3 regions of the Kribbella polygonati genome follow, and region 3 is predicted to be linked to each of the others. Evidence: riboswitches for the same ligand, from Rfam matches in the RefSeq annotation. Region 3 holds a riboswitch; each other region holds the start of a gene.
What was found. Region 3 has a riboswitch for cobalamin ahead of ACQHIV_RS19425 (CbtB domain-containing protein). Riboswitches for the same ligand answer to the same signal wherever they lie in the genome.
Positions count from the first base shown of each region.

Region 1 (7,968 bases), 1.3 Mb from region 3:
GCGTGCCGACGACCTCGTCGACGTCGATCCAGCCCCACTTCATCGGGTACGTGAACTCGTCCAGCACGTACAGGTCGTGCGTCTCCGCGGCCAGCCGGCGCTGGATCTCGCGCCAGCCCTCGAGCGCGTCGGCGGCGTGGTCCTCCTCGGTGCCGGCCTTGCGCGACCAGCTCCAGCCCTCGCCCATCTTGTGCCACTCGACCGGCCCGCCCTGCCCGGTCGACTCGTGCAGTTCGCCGAGCGCCTTGAACGCGGTCTCCTCGCCGACCTTCCACTTCGCGCTCTTCACGAACTGGAAGACCCCGATGTTCCAGCCCTGGTTCCAGGCCCGCAGCGCCATCCCGAACGCGGCGGTCGACTTCCCCTTCATCTCGCCGGTGTGCACCATCAGCAGCGGGCGGTTGCGGCGCTGCCGGGTGGTGAGGCCGTCGTCCGGTACGGCGGCCGGCTGTCCCTTCGGCATCTCAGGCCGCCTTCCGCTCGGTGACCGTCCGGATGAGGTTGCCGGCGGCAACGTCCCCGAGGTCGAGGTACTCCGCGCCGAGGTCGGCGGCCAGCTCCGCGGCCAGGCCGAGCCGGACGCCGCGGCGCGGTTCGCAGTCGACCACGACGGTGGCGATCCCGCGCTGGGCGAGCTGGCCGGCCGCCTGGCGGGCGCGGGCGAACGCATGGTCGCCGTACGTCGCGCGGCCGTCGGTGACGAGCACCAGGAGCGGGCGCCGTCGGGGGTCGCGGACGGCGGCGATCCGCAGCACGTCGGCGGCCCGCAGGAGGCCTTCGGCGAGCGGGGTCCGGCCGCCGGTGGGGAGGGTCTCGAGGCGCCGTACGGCGGTCTCGACGCTGCCTGTCGGCGGGAGTGCCACGGTGGCGGCGGGGCCGGCGAAGGTGACGAGACCGACGGTGTCGCGGCGCTGATACGCGTCCAGCAGGAGCGAGACGATCGCGGTCTTCACCTCGACCATGCGCTTCTTCGTTCCCATCGAACCGGACGCGTCGACGCAGAACAGTACGAGGTTGCCTTCGCGTCCTTCGCGGACGGCGAGCCGTACGTCGTCCGCCCGCACCATCAGCCCGGGCCCGGTCCGGCCACGAACTTTCTGGTACGGCGCCGCACTCCGCACCGTGCCCAACACATGCGGCCGCCCCGCCTCCCGCCCGACCCGCGCCCGCTCCCCCACAACCCGCCCCACCTCGGTCAAGGCCCGAGACCGCCGCCCAGCCACCCCGGCCCCAGCAGCAGAAACCCTCAACAACCGAGCCTTGTACGGCGCCGCGCTCCCGACAACCTCACCCTCATCCGCCCCGCCGGCCGCATCGCCGTCCGCCGGCCCGCTCCCTGCCGTCCCCCGCTCTGCCGTCCCCCGCTCTGCCGTCCCACGCCCTGCCGTCCCACGCCCTGCCGTCCCACGCCCTGCCGTCCCACGCCCCGCCGTCCCACGCCCCGCTGGCGCGCCGTCGTCCGCCGCGCGGTCGCGCGCGCCCAGCTCGGCAGTCTCGCCCGCCGCCCCACGCCCCGTGGGCGCGCCGGCGTCCGCCGCGCGGTTGTTCGGCCCCGCGGCCGCGTCGCGCTGCGCGCGGTCGTCGGCCGTTGTGTTCGGGCCGGCGTCGCCGGCCTGCGCATCCTGGCCGGGACCGCCAGGCCCGCCAGGTCCGCCAGGCCCGTCGGGGCCGTGTGGGCCGTGTGGGCCGTCGGGGTCGGGCGGGCCGTCGGGGTCTTCCTCGGGTGGGGTGCTGTTGTTGATGGCTTCTTCCAGTTGGTCGTGGTCGAGGCCGGGGGTGTCGAAGGGGTTTCGGCGGCGGCGGTGTGGGAGGGCGAGTCTGGCGGCGGCGCGGACGTCCTCGACCTCGACGACCGTACGACCAGACCAGGCCGCGTGCGCCACCGCCGTACGCGCGGTGACGAGATCCGCGCGCATCCCGTCCACGTCGAACGACGCGCAGATCTCCGCGATCTGCCGCAGCGCCGCGTCGGTCAGGATCACCTCGGACAGCAGGTCCCGCGCCTTCACGATCCGCTCCGCGAGCTCCCGCTGCGCCCCGTCGTACCGCGCCACGAACCCGTCCGGGTCCGCCTCGTACCCGAGCCGCGCCCGCATCACCTCGACCCGTACCGCCGGATCCCGGCTCGCGACCACGTCCACGGTCAGCCCGAACCGGTCGAGCAGCTGCGGCCGCAGCTCGCCCTCCTCCGGGTTCATCGTCCCGACCAGCACGAACCGCGCCGGATGCGTCACCGACACCCCGTCCCGCTCCACGGTCGCCCGCCCCATCGCGGCGGCGTCCAGCAGTACGTCGACCAGGTGGTCGTGCAGCAGGTTGACCTCGTCGACGTACAGCAGCCCACGGTGTGCGGCCGCCAGCAACCCAGGCTCGTACGCCGTAACACCTTCCGCCAGCGCCTTCTCCAGGTGCAACGACCCGAGCACCCGGTCCTCGGTGGCCCCGACCGGCAACTCCACCAACCGCGCGGGACGCACAACCCGCCCACCCGCGGCGCGCTCAGCGATCGCGGAGCCGCCCGACTCCTGCACGCCGGCGGACGCCCCCGCGTGGGGGCCATCGGGGCAGGTGGGATCCGGCCGCTCCGGGTCGCACGAGAAGCGGCACCCAGGTACGACGTCCACCGGCGGGAGGATCTCCGTCAGCGCCCGTACCGCGGTCGACTTCGCCGTACCCTTCTCGCCGCGGATCAGCACTCCGCCGATCGCCGGCGAGATCGCAGCCAGCACCAGCGCGAGCTGGAGTTCGTCCATTCCGACGACCGCGGTGAAGGGGAAGGAATTCGGCACTGCAGCCCGCATCGGCGGTCGCCCTTTCGTCGAGCGGGTGTCCACGCCCGCTACGGCTGGTACGCCGGGACCGCACGTGCGGGTCCGGCGGACGGCAGCGGATGTCCTGGCTTCCAGGCGCTGTCGAAACCGCGCAGACCTGGTCACAGTGGCGGGACCGCCCCGGACTCACACCGGTGTTCCTCCACAACCGTCGCCCCGATCATGCCACGGAGCTGTCACCCGCGCTGTGTGACCTCCAGGACAAAGGCCCGCACCACCGCGGCGTACCGAACCGCTTCTTCGAAGTGCGGGAAGTGTCCGGACCGCTCGAACGTGACGGTGCGCCCGCGCGGAACCGTCTCCCGATAGGTCCGGACGGACACGGGGTCGGTGGCCAGGTCGTCCACGCCCTCGATCAGCAGACTTGGCTGCGGCATCAGCGCGAGCCGGTCGAGCTTCGAGGTGTACAGCTCGTCGAGCGTGACCAGGTGGCTGTTCCCGCGCGCCCATTCCTCGTCGCTGAACCCGCCCTGCTCGCCGAGCGCGAAGAACTCGGCCCGCCGCGACGGATCGTGGAACGACAGCTCCTGGAACCGCTCCCCCAGCCCGAACGCCAGCTCGACCGAGCCGTCGGCCGGCGTCAGTCGGCGCGGTACGGCGGCCAGCTCGCGGCACCGCCGCGCCGCCTCGGTGTCGCCGAGCTCGTCGTACAACCGGGCGAAGATCGGCAGCCGATGACGGTCGTTCGCGTCGAAGTCCCAGCACGGGCAGTCGAAGATCACCGCGTTCACCGCGTCCGGGTGCCGGATCGCGTACTCGACCGCGTAGTTGCCGCCGGCCGAGTGACCGAGGATCGTCCAGCGTTCGATCCCCAGCTCGGCGCGCAGCTCCTCGAAGTCCGCGATCAGCAGGTCGAGGCTCACGGTCTCGCCGGGCGGCAGCGGGGTCCGCAGTACGCCGCGCTGGTCCGGCGCGATCAGCCGCAGCTCGTGCGCGAGCAGGTCGGCCTGGCAGCGCTGGTAGTGGTAGCCGCCGCCGTGGCCGTGGACGAAGAGCAGCGGCGGGGCGTCCGGGGCGCCGTACTCCGCGGTGCTGAGCTTCATCCGTGCCTCACCGGGTGAGGCGTTTGGCGAGGGCGGTGGCGGCGGTGTCGTCGCGGACCTCGCGGATGCCGACGATCGGGGTGACGGTGACGAATCCCGCGGCCAGCAGGGCCTCGTCGGTGCCGGGGATCGGGTTCGGGCGGGGCGGTTCGAGCGCGATCATCGGCTCGCCGGTGGGGGCGGTGGTGCCGACCAGACGGGAGCGTTTCGCCGGGCCGAGCGACGCGTGCCGTACGCCGGCCAGCTGCTCCAGCGGGCGGTCCGGCACGTTGATCGTCAGGACCGTACCGGCCGGCTCGGACTCGATCCAGCCGAGCGCCTCGCCCGCGACGGTCGCGGCCGTCGGCCAGTACCGCGGGTCGTCCGAGTCGAGGCTGACGGCAACCGCCGACGTACCGTAGCCGGACGCGGTGAGTGCCGCCGCGACGGTGCCGGAGTGGAAGATCGAGACGCCGATGTTCAGCCCGCAGTTGATCCCGGACAGCACCAGGTCGGGCGCCGGCCCGAGCGCGCCGAGGCACGCCAGCGCGACCGCGCCCGCGGGCGTCCCCTCGATGCCGACGTACGTGACACCGTTCTCCTCGTCGGACACGGTCCGGATCGGCCGGCCGACCATCCCGGGGCGGGCCGAGCCGACGCCGCTCTCGTCCAGCAGCGGCGCGACCACCTGGACGTCGTACCCGAGCGCGGCGATCGCCGGCGCGAGCGCTCGAATCCCAGGGGCGAGGTAACCGTCGTCGTTGGTGATGAGCACTCGAGGCATACGTTCACCCAATCAGGCGCGGTCCTCGATGTCACCCTCCGTCTCAAGGACCGCGCTCCGCAGCGTCTCCAGCGCCTCGTCGGTCGGCTCCGCCCACAGCCCGCGTTGCGCGGCCTCGAGCAGCCGTTCCGCGATCCCGTGCCGGGCCCACGGGTTCGACTTCCGGAAGAACTCCGCCATCTCCGGATCCGCGACGTACTCGCTGGTCAGCGACTCGTACATCCAGTCGTCGACCACGCCCGCGGTCGCGTCGTACCCGAACAGGTAGTCCACGGTGGCCGCCATCTCGAACGCGCCCTTGTACCCGTGCCGCCGCATCGCCGCCATCCACCGCGGGTTCACCACCCGCGCGCGGAACACCCGCTTCGCCTCCTCCTCCAGGGTCCGCGTCTTCACCTGGGCGGGAACGGCGGAGTCGCCGACGTACGCCTTCGGGTTCGCGCCGGTGAGGTGCCGGACCATCGCGATCATGCCACCGTGGTACTGGAAGTAGTCGTCGGAGTCCATGATGTCGTGCTCGCGGGTGTCGGCGTTCTTGGCCGCGACCTGGATCCGGGCGTACGCGCGTTCCATCGAGCCGCGGGCCTCCGCGCCGTCGAGGTCCTTGCCGTACGCGTACCCGCCCCAGACGGCGTACACCTCGGCGAGCTCCGCGTCGGTCCGCCAGTTCCGGGCGTCGACCAGCGGCAGCAGACCGGCGCCGTACGAGCCGGGCCTGGAGCCGAACACCCGGGCCGTCGCCTGCCGTACGTCGTTGCCTGCGGCAACGTCCTCGTCGACGTGTGCTTTCAGGAAGTTGTCCGCCGGCGCCTCGTCCAGGGCGGCGACCGTACGGACGGCCTCGTCGAGCAGCGCGACCACGTGCGGGAACGCGTCCCGGAAGAAGCCGGAGATCCGGATCGTCACGTCGATCCGCGGGCGGCCGAGCTCTTCCAGGTCCACGACCTCGAAGCTGGTCACCCGCCGCGACGCCTCGTCCCACACCGGCCGGCAGCCGAGCAGCCACAACACCTCGGCCAGGTCGTCGCCCTGCGTCCGCATCGCCGACGTTCCCCAGATCGTCAGGCCGACCGAGCGCGGGTACTCCCCCGTCTCGGCCTGATGCCGCGCCAGCAACGAGTCGGCGAGCGCCACGCCCACGTCCCACGCGTTCCGGCTGGGAATCGCCTTGGGGTCGACCGCGTAGAAGTTCCGCCCGGTCGGCAGCACGTTCACCAGCCCGCGGGTCGGCGACCCCGACGGCCCCGCCTCCACGAACCGCCCGTCCAACGCCCGCAGCACGTTCGCCAGCTCGTCCCCCGTCCGCCCCAACCGAGGCACAACCTCCGCCGCCGCAAACCGCAACGAAGCCACCACCCCACCCACCCCACGCCCGCCGCCACCGCCAGCGCCAGCGCCCTCGGCGCCGCCGGCGGTAGGCTCCCCCGGCTCCCCCGGCTCCCCCGGCTCCCCCGGCTCCCCCGGCTCCCCCGGCTCCCCCGGCTCCCCCGGCTCCCCCGGCTCCCCCGGCTCCCCCGGCTCCCCCGGCTTCCCTTCGACCCAGTCCCGGGCCAACACTTCGCTGACGACCACCGGGACCTTCGTCACGTCCCACCCGAGCGTCTCCATCCCGACAACGAGCTTCCGCGCGACCGCCTCGAGGATGTCCACGCCGTCGGCACCACTGACCGCGGGAAGGTCGGCGAGCGTCGCGAGATCGGCGAGATCAGCCGCAGACCCAGGACTGTCGAGCAGGGCAGCCTCGTCGACGCCGAACGCGTAGCCAAGGGCGGTACGGAGGCCCGGGATCGAGTACGAACCGCCCCACAACTGCCGCGCGCGCAGTACGGCGAGCACCAGGTTGACCCGCGCCTCGCCGGTCGGCGCGCCGCCGAGGATGTGCAGCCCGTCCCGGATCTGCACGTCCTTGATCTCGCACAGATACCCGTCGAGATGCAGCACGAACTCGTCGAACTCCTCGTCCGACGGCTTGTCCGACGTGTGCAGGTCGTGGTGCAGCTGTGCCGCCTGGATCAACGTCCAGATCTGCGCCCGCAGCGTCGGCACCTTCTCCGGATCCAGCGCCGACACGGTCGCGTACTCGTCCAGCAGGTACTCGAGCTTCGCCATGTCGCCGTACGTCTCGGCCCGCGCCATCGGCGGCACCAGGTGGTCGACGACCGTCGCGTGCGCCCGCCGCTTCGCCTGCGTGCCCTCGCCGGGGTCGTTGACGATGAACGGGTACACCATCGGCAGGTTCCCGAGGACGGCGTCCGGCGCGCAGCCGGCCGCCATCCCGATCCCCTTGCCCGGCAGCCATTCCAGCGTCCCGTGCTTGCCCAGGTGGACGACGGCGTGCGCCCCGAAGCCGCCCTCTTCCGGCGCGGCCTCCAGCCACCGGTACGCCGCCAGGTAGTGGTGCGACGGCGCCAGGTCCGGGTCGTGGTAGATCGCGACCGGGTTCTCCCCGAACCCGCGCGGCGGCTGGATCATCAGCACCACGTTCCCGAACCGCAGCGCGGCCAGCGCGATCGCCGGCTCGGCACCCGAGCGGTCGACGTACAGCTCGCCGGGCGCCGCTCCCCACGCGTCGATCATTGCTGCCTGCAACGATTCCGGCGTACGTCCGAACCACCTCGCGTACGTCGCCAGCGGTACCTTCGCGACCGCGTTCTCCAGTTGCTCGTCGGTCAGCCAGTCGACGTCGTGCCCGCCCGCGGCGATCAGCCGGTGGATCAGCCCGTCGGCGCCGTCCGCGCCCTGCAGCTCGCTCAGGTCGAGCCCGCCGAGGTCGTACCCGGCGGCCGCCAGCTCGCCGAGCAGCACGACCGCCGACGCGGGGGTGTCGAGACCGACCGCGTTCCCGATCCGCGCATGCTTCGTCGGGTACGACGAGAGCACCAGCGCGAGCCGCTTCTCGGCCGGCGGCACGTGCCGCAGCCGGGCGTGCGCGACCGCGATCCCCGCGAGCCGCGCGCACCGCTCCGGGTCCGGCGCGTACCGCGCGAGCCCGTCGGCGTCGTACGACTTGAACGAGAACGGCACCGAGATCAGCCGCCCGTCGAACTCCGGGATCGCGACCTGCGTCGCCGCGTCCAGCGGGCTGACCGCCGCGTCGCTGTCCAGCCACTGCTCGCGGGTCGAGGTCAGCGCGAGCCCCTGGATCAACGGGATGTCGAGCGACGCGAGCGCGCCCGCGTCCCACGCGTCGTCCGCCCCGCCGGCGCTCGCGTCCGCCGCCACCGATCCGCCCGCGGCGAGCAGCGTCGTCACGAGTACGTCGCACTTCCGGAGCAGGTCGAACAGGCCCGCATTCTCGTCGCTCGTCGGATCGAGGCCGCGCAGCGTTCCG
Region 1 covers NZ_CP190129.1:2,771,912-2,779,879, forward strand. The annotation lists gene cobO (cob(I)yrinic acid a,c-diamide adenosyltransferase) at 1-463, opposite strand, end outside; gene ACQHIV_RS13310 (magnesium chelatase subunit D family protein) at 465-2,801, opposite strand; cobalamin riboswitch at 2,869-3,024, opposite strand; gene ACQHIV_RS13315 (alpha/beta fold hydrolase) at 3,008-3,874, opposite strand; gene surE (5'/3'-nucleotidase SurE) at 3,882-4,637, opposite strand; gene cobN (cobaltochelatase subunit CobN) at 4,650-7,968, opposite strand, start outside.
Region 1: it holds a riboswitch for cobalamin, as region 3 does, so the genes downstream of both, ACQHIV_RS13310 (magnesium chelatase subunit D family protein) here and ACQHIV_RS19425 (CbtB domain-containing protein) in region 3, are expected to answer to the same signal.

Region 2 (7,968 bases), 1.7 Mb from region 3:
GGAGGACGTGATCGTGGTCGCGGGGGTCGCACAGGCGATCGCGATCGTGGCGCAACTGCTCGGCCGGCACGGCGTCCACGAGATCGCCGTCGAGGACCCGGGCTCGCTCGGCTCCCGGCAGCACCTGCAGAACTGGGGCATGCGCACCCCACCCGTCCCGGTCGACGACCGCGGCCTCCAGGTCGACGTACTGCGGAAATCCGAGGCCGCCGTGGTGATGGCGACCCCGGCGCACCACTTCCCGACCGGCGTGGTTCTCGACGGCGAACGCCGCCGTGAACTCGTCCGATGGGCCACCGACGGCGGCCTGATCCTCGAGGACGACTACGACGCCGAACACCGCTACGACCGCCCGCCGGTCCCGGCACTCCGCGCGATGCTCCCGGACCAGGTGTTCTACGTCGGCAGCGTCTCCAAGCTGCTCGCCCCCGCGCTCCGGATCGGCTGGATGCTCGCGCCCCCGCAGTACAAGGAGGAAGTGATCGCCCGCAAACGCCTCGCGGACCTCGGCAACGCGGCCCTCCCGCAACTGACGCTCGCGCACCTGATGGAGTCCGGCGAACTCGAACGCCAGCTCCGTCTGCTGCGCCGCCGCCACCGCACCCGCCGCGACGCGATGGTCGCCGCGATCCGCACCCACTTGCCCACAGCAACAATCCACGGCGCCGCCGCCGGCCTGCACCTGACGATCACCTTCGACGAGGCCGACGACGTCGCGCTGGCCGCGGCCGCCCTGGACGCAGGCGTGAAGTGCCACCCACTGTCGTGGCACTGCCAACTCCCGCACGCCCCCGGTCTCGTCCTCGGGTACGCCGCCCGCACCCCGACCGAGATCGCCGACGCGATCGCCACCATCGCGAAGGTCACCTAGAACGAGTCAACAGATACAGCAGGTACGGCGCCCCGAGAAACGCGGTCACCACCCCCACCGGCAGCACCGTCGGCGCGACCACCGTCCGCGCCAGCAGGTCCGACGCGACCACCAGCAACGCCCCGATCGCCCCCGGCACCACCAGCCCGGGCCGGCGAACCAGCCGCCGAGCCAACTGCGGCGCCACCAACGCCACGAACCCCACCGGCCCGGCCGCCGCCGTCGCGAACGCGGCAAGCCCGACCCCGAGCGCGATCAACGCCCCACGCGCCAGCTCGACCCGCCCACCGAGCGCCCGCGCCACGTCGTCGCCGAGCTCCAGCACCCGCAACTGCCGTGTCAGCACCACCGCCGCAGGCACCCCCACCACCAACGTGGTCCCGATCAGTACGACGTGCGTCCACGACCTCCCCGCGAGACTCCCGGCCAGCCACATCGACGCGCTCTTCGCCGTGTAGATGTCCGCGAGCGTCAGCAGGTACGCCGTCAACGACCCGACGATCGCCGTCACCCCGACGCCGACCAGCACGAGCCGATTCCCCGACATCCCGTTCCGGTACGCCAGCAGGTACACACTGATTGCCGCCAGCAACGATCCGGTCAGCGCCCCGAGCGGAACCCAGCCGCTGCCGATCATAGTGATGACCAGTACGGCGGCCAACGCGGCCCCGGCGTTCACACCGATCAAGTCCGGGCTGACCAGCGGATTCCGGGCGAGCCGCTGGAAGATCGCGCCAGAGATCGCGAATGCCGCCCCGACCCCGATCCCGGTCAGCACCCGGGGCAGCCGATTGTCGACGACCACGTCGTACGTGATCAGGGTCCCGTGCCCGGACAAGGTCCGCAGTACCTCGGCGATCGACAGCGTGTAGTCGCCGTGGGTCAGGGCATAGGCCCCGACGAGGACAGTCAGCACCGATGCGACCACGCCGACCTTCATGACGCGGCCGTTCGGCGGACGAGGGCGATGAACAGCGGCGCACCGATCAGCGCGGTGAAGATCCCGACCTGTAACTCGGCCGGGCGTACGACAACCCGCCCGACGATGTCGGCGAGCAGCAGTACGACGGGCGCGAGCAGCATCGAGCACGGCAGGATCCGGCGCTGGTCCGGCCCCACGACGAGCCGCGCGACATGCGGTACGGCGAGCCCGAGGAAGCCGATCGGCCCCGCGATGGCGGTCGCCGTACCGGCCAGCACAACCACCGCGAGACCGGCCAGTACCCGCACCAGCAACACCCGGGTGCCGAGCGCCTGCGCGAGGTCGTCGCCGAGCGCGAGCTGGTTCAGCGACCGCCCGAGCACCAACGCCAGAATGATGCCGACAGCAACGAACGGCGCCGCCTGGGCGACAATCCGGACGTCCGCCAGCGACAACGACCCGACTACCCAGAAGCGGTACTCATTCAGCGTCGACAGGTCCGTCAGCGTCGCCGCCGACGTGATCGAACCGAGCAGCGCGGAGATCGCCGCACCGGCCAGCGCGAGCTTCAGGGGCGTCGTACCGCCGACCGCGCCGACCAGGTAGACGGCCACTGTCGTCACCAGCGCCCCGCCCATCGCGAACCAGACGTACCCGGTCAGGCTGTGGATGCCGAACAGCCCGATCGCCGCGACCACCGCGACCGCGGCGCCGGCGTTCACGCCGAGGATGCCGGGGTCGGCCAACGGGTTCCGGGTGACGCCCTGCATCAGCGCCCCGGACAGCCCGAGCGCGGCGCCGACCAGCACCCCCGCGACGGTCCGCGGCAGCCGCAGGTACCGGACCACGCGGTCGGTGTCGCTGCCGCTGAAGTCCACCAGCGCCCGGTACACCTCGCCCGGCCCGATCCAGCGGTCGCCGACGCACAAGGACAGCACGACGACGACTGCCAGCACCGCGACCAGACCGGCCGCGCGCTTCACTTGACCAGGTCGGGATGCAGGATGTGGCCGAGGTTCTCGGTGCTGTACGCGCCGCGGACGCCGGCCGAGTGGTTCGCGAACAGCCACGGTACGACGTGCTTGGAGCGGACCGCCTTCAGATTCGCGAACGCCGGATTGTCCAGGATCTTCCGCACGTCCGGCTGCGAGGCCGCGGGCGTCAGCGAGGCGTCGCAGCACCCGCTGATCAGCACGTAGTCGGGGTCCCGCTTGATGAACTCCTCGACGCTGATCTGCACGTTCCGCTTCGAGGTCAGGTCGGCGAACGCGTTCACGCCGCCCGCCTGCCGGATCAGCACCGTGCCGAAGTCCGGTCCGCCGGACACGGTCATCCCGCCGCCCTCCAGCCCCGGCCGGACGATCGCCACGGTCGGCCGCGGCGCATCCTTCACCGCGGCAGCGACCGTGGCGATCCGCTTCCGCTGATCGGCGATCACCTGCTCCGCGCGGTCCGAGACGCCGAACAGCCGACCGAGGTCGCGCAGGTCGGCGTACACGTTGTCCATCGAGACCGTCGCCGGGTCGATCGCCTCGTCGCCCTTGCCGTCCGCGGTCGGGCAGAGCGGGCTGAAGATCCAGGTCTGTACGCCGAGGTCGGCCAGGCTCTTGCGGCTGCCGAAGCTCGCGTCGCTCCCGGCGGCGCTGAACACGTCGTTGAACCCGGACAGCACGAAGTCCGGGTGCAGGCTGAGCAGTTCCTCGCGGCTCGGCAGGTTCTTGAAGTACTTCGCCTTCGACTGCGCGGCGGCGTACTCCGGCAGCACCTGCGAGTCGAGGTACGCCGTACCGACCAAGCGGTCCGAGATACCCAGCGCGTGGGCCATTTCGATCGCCGGCTGGTACGCCGCGAACACCCGCTTGGGCGGGCCGTCGACGGACACGTCGATCCCGCAGTTCTTCACCGTGGTGGCCCCGGGACTCTCCGCGGCGGACGGCGCGCAGCCGGCCAGCAGGGTCAACGACAGGGCGACAGCAAGCACACGTACGACGGCCATGAACGGACCGCTCCTCCAGCACCTCGTGGACGGGTCAGCGCCGTGGCCGGTCTCCTGGCTGACGGGTACCGCGTCCACCGGCCTGACCTTCCCAGCCGCACGCGGCCAGTGGTCCCCTCACGGGTACGACAGGTGCACATCCCGATCACAGTGGCGAGGGCCGCGCCGGTACTTCACCGGCTTCCCGAACACCACGGCGCGGTCACCATAGCACCCGGCTCAGTGCGTGTAGAGCGACGACAACGCGAGCGCGAACTGGGTCATCAGGTCCGGGTTGATCGCGCGCGCCGGCAGCGGGACCAGGTCGACGAGCTTGTCGTCGCCGACCCGGATCGTGGTCCGGCCGGTCGCGGTGTCGATGTACCCCTCGTCGCCGAGCGGGATCGACTGCGAGGTCGAGGCGTTCCGGAGCGGGGCCATCAACGCCTTCGCGTCCGGCTCCCGGCGGACCGTCGAGTACAGCACGCTCGTCGCGGTGATCCAGCCGCAGACCGGGTCGCCGACGAGGGTCTCGCCGTCGCGGCGGGCCGTCGCGGGCACACCCATCACCTGCGCGGCCGCGTCCGACCCGCGATCGCACTCCGGCCGGGTGATCTCCAGCGCGGGCGCGGGCAGGTTCGGCGCCTGCCGGGCGACCTCCTGCCCGAGTACGACGTACTTCGCGAGCGTGGCCTGCGGACCGGAGAGCTTGTACAGCCGGCCGTCGAGCAGGAACACCAGGAACTGGCTCGTCCCGTACCCGCCCTGGCCGACGTGCGCGGTCACGGCCGGCTCGCGCCCGTGCGCGGCGTACGCCTTCCGCGCCGCCGCGAGCGTCGCGGCGGTTGCCTGCAGCACCGAGACCCCGATCCGCAGCACCGGCCCGTTCGCCGCCGTACTCAGGGTCAGTTGGCAGACGTCGTACGACGGTATGTCGATCTCGGCCGGCGGGTTCTGGCGTTCGATCTTCACCACCGGTACGGCGAGCGTGGTCCGGACCAACGTCTCGTCGATCGTGGTGCACAGCGTCTCGACGGGCGTCGCCGACGCGGTCGGCGACGGCGTGTCCGACGGCGTCGCGGACGGGGTGTCGAACCCGCTCACCGACACCAGCGGCGCCACACTCGGCGCGGTCTCCTGCCCGTGACCACCACACCCCGCGAGCAGTACGACGGCCAGCCCGGCGGCGATCAGAGTACGCATGGTGACTGAGACTCTATCCGGCGCCGCGGAGTTGCCTTTCGCGGACGGCGTGTTCGTCGGTGCGGGCGTCGTACCGCCAGAACTCGCGCAGCCAGACCGAGGTCGCGATCACGCCGGCGACGCACATGATGCCGCCGCTGACGATCGCGGTGCGGACCGTGGTCAGGTCGGCGACCAGGCCGGAGCGGGCCTGACCGCCGAGCGGGCCGAGCGAGTACCCGAGCATCTCGATCCCGGCCAGCCGGCCGCGCATCTCGTCCGGGATGGTCTGGTTCCAGATCACCGAGCGGAACAGCACCGACACCATGTCGCAAGCACCGGCCAGCGCGAAGAACCCGATCGCGAACCAGATATTCGGCGCCAACCCGGCGATCCCGACCGCGGCGCCCCAGCCCATCGTCGCGAGTACGACCGCCCGCCCCTGGTGGTGGACGTGTTTCGCCCAGCCGCTGGTGAGCGAGGCGCACATCGCCCCGATCGCCTCCGCGCTGTACAGCAGCCCGAGCAGCCGCGGCTCCTTCAGTACGGCGGTCGCGAACGCCGGGAACAGCACGATCGGCATCGCCAGGAACATCCCGACCATGTCCACCAGGTACGTCGCCAGCAGGTCCTTGCGGCGGAACGCGTACACGACCCCGCCGCCGATCGCCCGCAGACTCGGCGCCGTGGTGTACTCCTTCGACCGGTAGGACCCGAGCCGGGCGTACAGCAGCGTCGCGAACACGATCCCGGCCAGCTCGACCGAGAACGCCCAGGTCACGCCCACGGACCCGACCAGTACGCCGCCCAGCGCCGGGCCGGCGAGTTGCCCGATCTGCGAGGTCAGCGAGCTGAGCGCGACCGCGGCCGGGATCTCCGCGTGCTTCACCACCCGCGGCAGCAGGGCCTCCCGCGACGGGCGCTGCAGCGAGGACGCGACCGCGTTCAGCGCGCCGCAGACGTAGATCAGCCAGACCTGCGGGTGCGCGAGCAGCGTGTTCGCCACCATCAGCGCGGAGATCACGACCTGCGCGATCCCGGTGCCGACCAGCAGTTTCCGGCGTTCCACGTGGTCCGCGAGCGCGCCGCCGTACAGGCCGAACACGACCAGCGGGGCGATCGTCACCAGGCCCATCGCGCCGACCGCGAAGTTCGAGCCGGTGAGTTGGTACAGCTGGTACGGCAGCGCGACGTACCCGACCATGCCGCCGAGGAAGAAGACCGAGCCGGCGACCAGCAGGATGCGGAAGTCGCGGGAACCACGCCACGGGGTCAGATCGACACGCAACCGGGCCAGCCGCGTACGAAGACTTGCTGCCACCGGAACATGGTGACAGGTCCGACCGCCCTGGACGAACCTGATTAACCGCCAGCCTTTCCACCACCGTCGAAAGGATCCGGGCGCGACCCGGCAGCGTCCTAGCGTGACAACCGATTGGTTGCCCAAGGCGTCAATCTCGGCGGCCGGGAAAGGTCCCGGCCATCCTCGGGAATCGGAGAACAACCGCATGATCTCGATCAAGTCGGTCGGCACCCGCCTGCTCGCCGGCCTCGCCGTGGGAGCGGCGGCCGGTGCCACCCTGCTTGTTCCGTCGGCCGCGCACGCCGCCCCGGCGTCGCAGACGGCTGTCACCACCACCACCGCCGCCCCCTCGGGCGGGCTGCTCCGGCCGGGCCAGTACCTGAAGCCCGGCCAGTACCTCCGCTCGCTGAACAAGGTCTACACGCTGGTCATGCAGACCGACGGCAACGCCGTACTGGTCAAGGGCCGGACCCCGATCTGGGCGACCATGACCAACCGGAAGGCCTCCTCGCTGATCATGCGCCCCGACGGCAACCTGGTCGTCGTCTCCGGCCGTACGGTCGTCTGGGCCAGCGGCACCGCCGGCAGCACCGGCGCGATCCTGAACGTCCAGGACGACTCGAACCTGGTGCTCTACAACGTCCGCCGCAAGGCGGTCTGGTCCCGCTACATGGTGATGGTCAACCTGTACCCGGGCCGCGTCCTGAGCTCCCCGGTCGCGCTGTACTCGCAGAACCGGGTGTACCGCGCGCAGATGCAGGCCGACGGCAACCTGGTGGTCGTGAGATACGGCAAGACGCCGATCTGGAGCACCAAGACGGTCAGCAAGGGCGCGTTCGCGACCATGCAGACCGACGGCAACTTCGTCGTGTACAGCGCCGCCAAGAAGCCGCTCTGGGCCTCCAAGACCACTCGTAAGGGTTCCGTGCTGCAGATGCGCGGCGACGGCAAGCTCGCGATCATCTTCGGTCGCACCACGGTCTGGGTCAGCTGAGAATCCCCTCAGTTCCGAGCCGCGGCGTTCCTATCGGGGGCCGCGGCTCGGTTGTTCACGGGGTGTTCGTCAACTGTTCGTGAGCGGCAGCAGCGCGGTCAGATCGGTCCGTTCGCCGCTCGCCCGGAGCTTCCCCGACATCCGCGCGTCCGCCCAGCTCGTCCGGCCGAGCGCGACCTCGATCCACAGCTCCGGCGGCATCTCGATCACCGCTCCCGGCGTACCTCGCGTGTGCCGCGGGCCCTCGATGCACTGCACCGCGCCGTACGGCGGGACCCGTACCTCCACCGCGTGCCCCGGCGCCTTCGCGACCAGGCGGTTCAGCAACACCTTGGTGAGCAGCTTCAGTTCGGCGCGTTCGGCCGTACCGTCGTCGTAATGCTGCAAGGCCTGCTGGAAAGCGGTGTCTGACGTCTCCACGACGTGCCAGCGTACGCGGCGGTTTGCGGTGACGCCCCTCTCGTCGGCGATAATCGGGCGGGAGAGAGGGAAGCGAGGTCGGGATGCTCACGCCCAGGCACCAGGCGCTGCTGATGACGCTGGCGGGAATGACCGTCGGTGTGGTCGCGTTCGGCACGGTCGTCGTCGTCAAGGGCGGCAACCCGTTCACAGCGCACGACGAGCCGGTGGGCATCGTCAGCCCGGCCCCTTCGAGTACGCCGAGCCACGGCAACGGGTTGCAGGCCGACGGGCTGCAGTACGTCGTACAGAACTTCGGCAC
Region 2 covers NZ_CP190129.1:5,743,232-5,751,199, forward strand. The annotation lists gene ACQHIV_RS27150 (PLP-dependent aminotransferase family protein) at 1-871, shown strand, start outside; gene ACQHIV_RS27155 (FecCD family ABC transporter permease) at 864-1,811, opposite strand; gene ACQHIV_RS27160 (FecCD family ABC transporter permease) at 1,808-2,776, opposite strand; gene ACQHIV_RS27165 (ABC transporter substrate-binding protein) at 2,773-3,789, opposite strand; cobalamin riboswitch at 3,817-4,000, opposite strand; gene ACQHIV_RS27170 (hypothetical protein) at 4,009-4,971, opposite strand; gene ACQHIV_RS27175 (MFS transporter) at 4,985-6,271, opposite strand; gene ACQHIV_RS27180 (hypothetical protein) at 6,459-7,247, shown strand; gene ACQHIV_RS27185 (sterol carrier family protein) at 7,317-7,667, opposite strand; gene ACQHIV_RS27190 (hypothetical protein) at 7,751-7,968, shown strand, end outside.
Region 2: it holds a riboswitch for cobalamin, as region 3 does, so the genes downstream of both, ACQHIV_RS27165 (ABC transporter substrate-binding protein) here and ACQHIV_RS19425 (CbtB domain-containing protein) in region 3, are expected to answer to the same signal.

Region 3 (7,968 bases):
GTGCTGTAGACGGTGGTTGGGTTGGCCCAGGTGGGGCGGGCCACCTGGACCTTGCCGTCGGTGATGGTGATGCGCCAGCGGCCGTTGTGCAGGTCCACGTGATGACGGCGGCACAAGAGGGTCAGGTTGTCGATGGCCGTGCGGCCGCCGTCCAGCCAAGAGGTCAGGTGGTGGGCGTCGCACATGACCGGGGGTGCGGCGCAGACGACGCAGCTTCGGTCGCGGGCGATGAGGGCGTGGCGGATGTGTCGGGTGACGAGGCGTTCGCGGCGGCCGACGTCGAGGGGTTCGGAGTTGGAGCCGAGGACGAGGGGGATGACGTTCGCGTCGCAGGCCAGGCGGCGGATGGTGGCGGCGGACAAGTCGTCGCCGTAGACGGTTTGGCCGGTCGCGTGCGCGGTCGCCGACCTCAGGTCGTCCAGGTCGATCGTCACGGTGATGTTCGCCTTCGCGCCGTGGCCCGCGGTGTCGGTGTCCCACGCATTCGACGCCACCGTCAACGCGGCGGTCAGCGCGTCGGCCTGACGCTTGTCCCGCGGACGCGGGTCATGCTCACCGTCGAAGGTCTTGTGCGGACGGGCACCAGCATGCACGATCGCGCGCAGCAGTTCGGCGTTCTCGTTGGCCAGGTAGCCGCGGAACTTCACCCCGTTCTCCGCGGCACTCAACGTCAACGACTCGCGCTCGTACGCCTTCTGTTCCGCGGGCTCGGGGCCGTCCGCGTCGATCCGGTCACACAGGTGCTTGGCGGCGGTGCGGAGTTCTTGCGGGGTGTGGGTGGGGACGAGGCCGACCAGTTGGTGCTCGGTGACGTCGAGGGTTTCGACCGGGACGCGGTCGCGGACGCGTTCGAGTTCGGTGATGATCGCGGCCGCGTGACCGGTCTGCACCTGGTGGACCGTGCCGTCGGCCGACACGACACCGTCGGCGAGGGCGGTGTTCACGGCTTGGTACTTGGGCAGGGCACGGGCCAGGCGGACGTCGCGCCAGACTTCCGTGCGGTCGCGGCGGTGGCGCAGGGTCAGGAGTTCGACGGTGTCGCGGGCGCCGACTTCCTCGGGCAGGCCGTCGGCCTCGCAGCGGGCGATGAGTTGCAACTCGACGGATCGCAGGCGGACGATCTCGGCACGGACCTCATCCAGGGCAGGCAGCACCTCATGGTTGCTGATAGCAACCACTGTCCGTCCGCCGAGAATGTCCATGCCGATGACTGTAGCTGGCGGTTCCGACAGTTTTCAAAGCCGGGAACCCCTTATTTTCAAGGGAAATAGTTATCCACAGATTTAGGACTTGTTGAGGACGCAATCGCCGCAGAGAGGGCCGTTGTGATCGGGAGCGGCGCGGTAGATGAGGCAGCAGCTGCGGCGGCGGAAGGGGTTGGAGGTGTGGGCGTCGCGAAGGGGTGGGACGTCCAGCAGGGCGGTGGCGACGGCGCGGGCGCGGGTGGCGAGGGTGGGGGCGGCGTTTGATAGGGCGGTGGCGGCGCCGTTGACGGCTGAGGCGACGTTGCCTACCAGGATGTGGTCCGAGAGGTCGAAAGCCTGGGCGATCGCGGGCAGCGGGCCGTCGAAGAGTTCGTGGTGCAGGTCTCCCCCGGCCGGTGGGATTGGGGGTAGGGAGAGGGGGAAGGTGCCGCCGAGGACGGGTTGCCAGTGGAGTTGGTCGAGGGTGAGGTTCGGGACGCGGTCCTCGAGTACGACGGCGGCGAGGGCTGGGGAGATGAGGCGGGCGACCATGCCCAAGTGGGTGACCGAGGCGGCGACGCGGGGTTCGATCGCGGCAGGGTCCTGGCCGCTGGCGGCACCTAGGTAGGCCCGGGTCCGGGCGATGCGGTCCGCCAGGATCGCAGGATTGTCGACGAGCTCCACGAGCCGGCGCCAGGGCGGCGCCGGCGCCGGGTTCGCATGCTGCTGGACGGCGAAGAACGGGCCCAGGTCGGCGATGCGGGCGAGGAGGCTCACGCCGCGACCTGGACTGGAGTGCGGAACAGGCGGTCGGCGAGTGGAGCGAAGACGGTGCCGAGTACGCCCCAGAGCAGGTGCTGGACGGCGAAGAACGGGCCCAGGTCGGCGATGCGGGCGAGGAGAGTCACACCGCGACCTGGACGGGAGTGCGGAGCAGACGGTCGGCGAGTGGGGCGAAGACGGTGCCGATTACGCCCCAGAGCAGGAGTTGTGCGCCGACGGAGTACAGGCGGAACGCGTAGAGGCGGTCCGCGTCGAAGCCGGGGTAGACGATTGTGCCGTGGGAGTCGGTCAGCGGCAACGGGGTCTCGGTTGCGTGCCGGCCGTACTCCTGGACGTTCGCGGCGAGGTGGCCGAGGGATGGCAGGACGGCCATCACGGCGCCGATCAGTACGACGTACGCCGCCAGCGCCAGGAGGGTGGCGTTCCAGTTGCCGAAGCGGGGGCGCAGGAGCTTGCCCAGGGCAACGGCGGCGATCAGGAAGAGGAGCGAGCAGACGACCATGACCAGGTACAGGTTGGCACGGGTTCGGATGGTTTCCTCGTGGCCGATCGCGGGCGGGTTCGCGGGGTACTTGAGGAACGGTACGAAGTAGAACCCGAGGAAACCGCCCGCGGCGATCAGCATCGCCAACGTCCGCGGGCGGATCCGGCCGACGCGGCCGAGGCAGATCGTGTACGCGACCGCGAACACGGCGCCCATGGCGACCCCGAACAGGATCATGCCGACGCCCAGTCCGACGTTCGCCTGGAGCGTCCGGCTGAACAGGTCGGGCTCGGGCGGCTGGTCGGCGTCGCGGCCGGATTCGTACGCGATCGCGGCCTGGATCTGGGGTTCGGCGAAGATCCGGGCGAAACCGAACGCGGCCAGGCCGCCCGCTCCGCCGGCCAGCAGGCCGCGGAGGATCAGTTTGCGCTCCACCTCAGTGGCAGGGGAAGCCGAGGAAGTGCCGCGCGTCGTGCACGAACTCGTGGACGTGCATGTCCTTGCCGAAGATCGAGTACGCGCCCTGGTCGACGCCGATGAAGTAGTACGCAAGGAATGCCAGGAACGCCGTACCGACAAGCCACAGCACGGCCTTCGACACCGGAAGAACAACCGTCGTCGACGCAGACAGATTACTCACGTGAGAGCCTCCTTCAGGGGATCGTGCGTCCCGCTACCAGTGGAGCGTCGTGACGGCGAAGTATCTGACTTACCGGACCATGTCCGGCTCACAGTGGCGCGACCGTGCCGAATTCTCATCGGCTTCCTTGCGCCGTCACTGACAGGGAGCGTACGGACCGCACCCCCGGCCAGTCAACCGACGAAGGTCCGCAACTCCTTGACCAGCTCGACACTGGCGTCGTTCTCGATCCGCCGCGTCGACACGCTCTCGACGTTGAACCCGAACGGGATCCCACGGTCCCGGCAGTACGTCGACAGGGTACGGGCGATCTCGACGCAGTGCGCGTACGAGTCCGCGACCGGATCCACCGAATGCACCAGCTCGTTGCGGAGCCACCGTGGTACGCGGACGCCGAGCCAGGCAAGGAACTCCAGCGTCTTCACCGAGCCGCAGATCGACAGCGTGAACACGATCGGCACCGGCTCGACGCTCTCGGCGCGGCACAGATAGAGGTAGTCCGACGCCAGGTCCATCGCCGCGCCGACGTCGTAGATGATCTGCGTCACGAAGAACGAGCAACCGCTGCGCTGTTTCCGGAGCAGCCGCTGGTGCTCGTCCAGGCGGGACGAGTGCCGCTCGGGGATGGTCACGCCGCCGAGCGGCAGCGCCGACCCGGAGCGCTGCCACAGGTCGTACGCGGCCGGCAGCGTCGTCCGTACGTCGGCCGAGCTCGTCGGCGCGCCGACCATCACGGTGCCGAGCCGGTCCGAGGTACGCCGGACCCAGGAGTCCAGCTCGGCCGCGGTGTACTTGCCGACCGAGCGGTACACGATCGCCGGCCGGTCCCACCAGGACAGGTGGTCGGCGAGGAAGTCCGCCGGGTCCATCGTCGGGCTGAACGGGAACGGGCGCTGCTCCGGGATCCGCTCCGCCTCGTCGTCGATGTCGTAGAGGATCAGCGCGTCGATGTCGAGCTGCTCGAGCCGGGTCCGCGTCACCGCGGTGAAGCGTTCGAGCGCGTCCGGGGCGATCGACCGCCGCGGCGGCGTCATCCCGTACAGCAACAACTCCGTACCGCGCCCGTTCCCCAGCAATGCCGACAGATCGTTCACCGGGCCAGCTTAAAGGAGGACACCAGCCGGCACCCGAGGTAGACGAGGAACGAGATCGTCGTGATGTACGGGCTGATCGGCACCGAACTCCCTGCGGACAAGAGGATTCCGCCGACCGACGCGGTGACGGCGAACGCGACGCTGAGCAGCGGTACGACGATCGGCGACGACGAGACTCGCAGCGCCGCCGCGGCCGGGGTGACCAGCAGCGAGAGCACGAGCAGCGCCCCGACGATCTGTACCGAGACCGCGACCGCGAGGCCGAGCAGGATCATGAAGACGATCGACAGCACGCCGACCGGAACCCCGCGCCCGGCCGCGACCTCGGCGTCGGTGCTTGCGAAGAGCAACGGTCTCCACACCAGCACCAACCCGGCCACGACCAGCACCGAGATCGCGATCAGCGAGGTGATCTGCGGCGTGTCGATCGCCACGATCTGCCCGGTCAGCAGGCCGAACTTGTTCGCCGCCCGCCCGTGGTACAGCCCGAGGCACAGGATGCCGAGCCCGAGACCGAACGGCATCAGTACGGCGGTCACCGAGTTCCGGTCCCGCGCCCGCGCACCCAGTACGCCGATCAGCAGCGCCGCGACCAGCGATCCGGCGAGCGCCCCGGTGACCACGCCGGCGCCGAACAGCAGCCCGGCCGCCGCGCCGGCGAACGACAGCTCGCTGACGCCGTGCACCGCGAACGCCATGTCGCGCGTCATCACGAACACCCCGATCAGCCCGCCGACGACGCCGAGCGCGACGCACGCGATGATCGAGTTCCGCAGCAGCGGCAGCAGTTCGGCGTACCCGGAGAAGTCGAAGATCATCGGGCACCGACCGGTTCGTGCTGCTGCTCGGGGACGCCCGCGACCAGGATCCGCCCGTTGTGCCGGATCACCTCGACCTGCGCGTCGTACAGCTCGCTCAGTACGTCGGTGGTCAGCACCTCGTCCGGCGTACCGGTCCGGAACCGCCGGTTGGCGATGTACAGCACCCGGTCGACCTGGTCCAGGATCGGGTTGATGTCGTGCGTGACGAACAGTACGCCGAGGTCGAGCCGGCGGCGGGCGTCGTCGACGAGGTCGCTGACGAGCCGTTGATGCGGCAGATCCAGCGACAGCAACGGCTCGTCGCACAGCAGCAACCGCGGGTCGGCCGCCAGCGCCTGCGCGATCCGCAGCCGTTGCTGCTCGCCGCCCGACAACGACGACAACGGGGTCGACGCGTAGGCCTCGGCGCCGACCGACGACAGCAGCTGGTTCACCCGCTGCCGGCGGCGCCGCGACGGGATCGGCACGCCCCACCGGTGCCCGTCCACGCCGAGCGCGACCAGGTCCCGGCCCCGCAGCGGTACGCCGTCGTCGGCCGGCCGTTGCTGCGGGACGTACCCGATCCGCCGGTCCCCGCGACGGACCGGCGTACCGAGGAACGTCGCCGTACCGGCCCGGAGCCGGGTCTGCCCGAGGATCGCCTTGAGCAGGCTGGACTTCCCGGACCCGTTGGCGCCCAGTACGGCGATCAGCTCGCCGCTGTGCACCTCGAGGTCGAGGCCGTCCCAGAGCGTGCGGGCCCCGAAGCCGAGCGCGGCCTGCTCCAGGGTCAGTACGACGCTCATCGCCCGAGCGCGGCGCCGACCGCGTCGAGGTTCGCGGTCATCCAGCCGATGTAGTCCTTGCCGCTCGGGAGCGTCTCGGTGACCGGCACCACCGGGATGTTGTTCTGCTTGGCGGCGGCGAGCAGCTTCTCGGTCTCCGGCCCGCTGGTCTGCTCGTTGTACGCCAGCAGCTTCACCTCGTGCTTGCTGTACAGCTGCAGCGTCGCCGCCAGGACCTTGGCCGGTACGTCGCTGCCCTCCTCGATCGCCTCGCTGAACTCGGCGGGCGTCTTGTTCTGCAGGCCGACCGCCTCGAGCAGGTACAGCGGCACCGGCTCGGTGATCGCGACCGGCTGGCCGGCGTACTTCGTCTTGAGCGTCGCCTCCTGCTGGACCAGGCCGTCGAGCTTCTGCTTCAGCGCGGTCGCGTTCTGCTCGAACGTCGCGGCGTCCGCCGGCGCGGCCTTCGCGTACGCCTGCTCGATCCGGTCGACGACCTTCGCGACCGCCGGGAAGTCGTACCAGACGTGCTCGTTGCCCGTCCGGCCGGAGATCGTGACCGCGTTCAGGACGGTCGCGGACGGGTTCTTCGCGGTCTTCAGCATCCGGTCCATGAAGTCGTCGTACCCGCCGCCGTTCTCGATCACGACCGCGGCGCCGGCCAGCGCCGCCTGGTTGCGGGTGTTCGCCTCGAACTCGTGCGGGTCGGCGTCCGGGCTGGTGATGATCGAGGTCACCTCGACCTTGCCGCCGCCGACCTGGCCGGCCAGGTCGCCCCAGACGTCGGTCGACGCGACCACTTTCAGCTTTCCGGCGGACGAGTCGACGGCCGCCTCGTCCCCGGACGAACAGGCACTGGTTCCGAGCGCGACAGCGACGGCAAGAGCGGGCAGAACGAGCAGTCTGCGATTCACGGTACGACCAACCTTCGAGCGGAATGAAATGACAATCGTTATCATTATCGCATCTGCTGCCCGGCCGCCACCCGGCCGGGTGCAAAACTTCCGTCAAGGGCGTCCGGGAGGCGCGCCGGGCACTGTGGGAGTGACGCCTGACCGGAGTAGGGTTTTGCTGCCGGTGTCACGGTGAGTTGTGCGCCGGTTACGATGAATTCCAGTTCTGAACCGCACCGCGAATGGGATGTTCATGGCCGAATCGCACGACGCCGAACCGGGGATGTACGACCAGCTCAACCTGGACAAGCCGCACCCGGCCCGGGTGTACGACTACTTCCTCGGCGGGAAGGACAACTTCGCCGCCGACCGGCAGGCCGCGGAACACCTGCTCCAGGCGTTCCCGGGGTTCCGGACCGCCGCCCAGTCGAACCGGATGTGGATGCACCGCGCCGCCCGCTACGCCGCGGAGCAGGGCATCACCCAGTTCCTCGACATCGGCACCGGCATCCCGACCGAGCCGAACCTGCACGAGGTGGTCCAGGAGATCATCCCGTCGGCCCACGTGGTGTACGCCGACAACGACCCGATCGTGCTCGCCCACTCCCGCGCGCTGCTGGTCAGCAAGCCGGAGGGCAAGACGGCGTACCTCGAGGCCGACGTCACCGACCCGCAGGCGATCCTGGGATCCGACGAGGTCGAGGACCTGATCGACTTCTCGAAGCCGGTCGCGCTCAGCATCGTCGGCGTCTTCCACTACCTGCCCGACCACCTGAAGCCGTACGACCTGGTCCGCCAGCTCGTCGAGCCGCTCGCACCGGGCTCGCTGCTGATCTTCTCGCACTGCACCCCGGACTTCGCGCCGGAGCTGTGGGAGCGCGCGATGGTCGTCTACAAGGCCGACGGCGGCGAGGCCCAGGTCCGCAGCAAGGAAGAGGTCACCCGCTTCTTCGAGGGCACCGAGCTGGTCGAGCCCGGCGTCGTCTCCCCGTTCCGCTGGTTCCCGGACGACGAGACCCAGGAGTACGTCGACCGCGGCGAGTTCACCGACATCATGTGCAGCCTCTGGGTCGGCGTCGGCCGCAAGCCCTGACCTCGGCCGGGCTGACGGCAGCCGTAGGACGCTGCCGTCAGCCGTGCGGCCGTCAGGGCCGGAAGGCCTCGACGATCTCGTCCTTGCCGAAACCGCCGTGCAGCATGCCGTAGAACCGGTGGCCCGGGGTCAGGTCCGTACGGCGGACCCGCGTACCGGTGATCGCCGACGCGTACAGCGCGGTGGCGAACTCCATCGTCGGCCGGGTGCTG
Region 3 covers NZ_CP190129.1:4,082,532-4,090,499, forward strand. The annotation lists gene ACQHIV_RS19405 (DUF222 domain-containing protein) at 1-1,202, opposite strand, end outside; gene ACQHIV_RS19410 ((2Fe-2S)-binding protein) at 1,284-1,961, opposite strand; gene ACQHIV_RS19415 (hypothetical protein) at 1,958-2,092, opposite strand; gene ACQHIV_RS19420 (CbtA family protein) at 2,089-2,886, opposite strand; gene ACQHIV_RS19425 (CbtB domain-containing protein) at 2,888-3,091, opposite strand; adenosylcobalamin (AdoCbl) riboswitch at 3,141-3,230, opposite strand; gene ACQHIV_RS19430 (methylenetetrahydrofolate reductase) at 3,265-4,185, opposite strand; gene ACQHIV_RS19435 (metal ABC transporter permease) at 4,182-5,003, opposite strand; gene ACQHIV_RS19440 (metal ABC transporter ATP-binding protein) at 5,000-5,791, opposite strand; gene ACQHIV_RS19445 (metal ABC transporter solute-binding protein, Zn/Mn family) at 5,788-6,684, opposite strand; gene ACQHIV_RS19450 (SAM-dependent methyltransferase) at 6,917-7,756, shown strand; gene ACQHIV_RS19455 (Gfo/Idh/MocA family protein) at 7,809-7,968, opposite strand, start outside.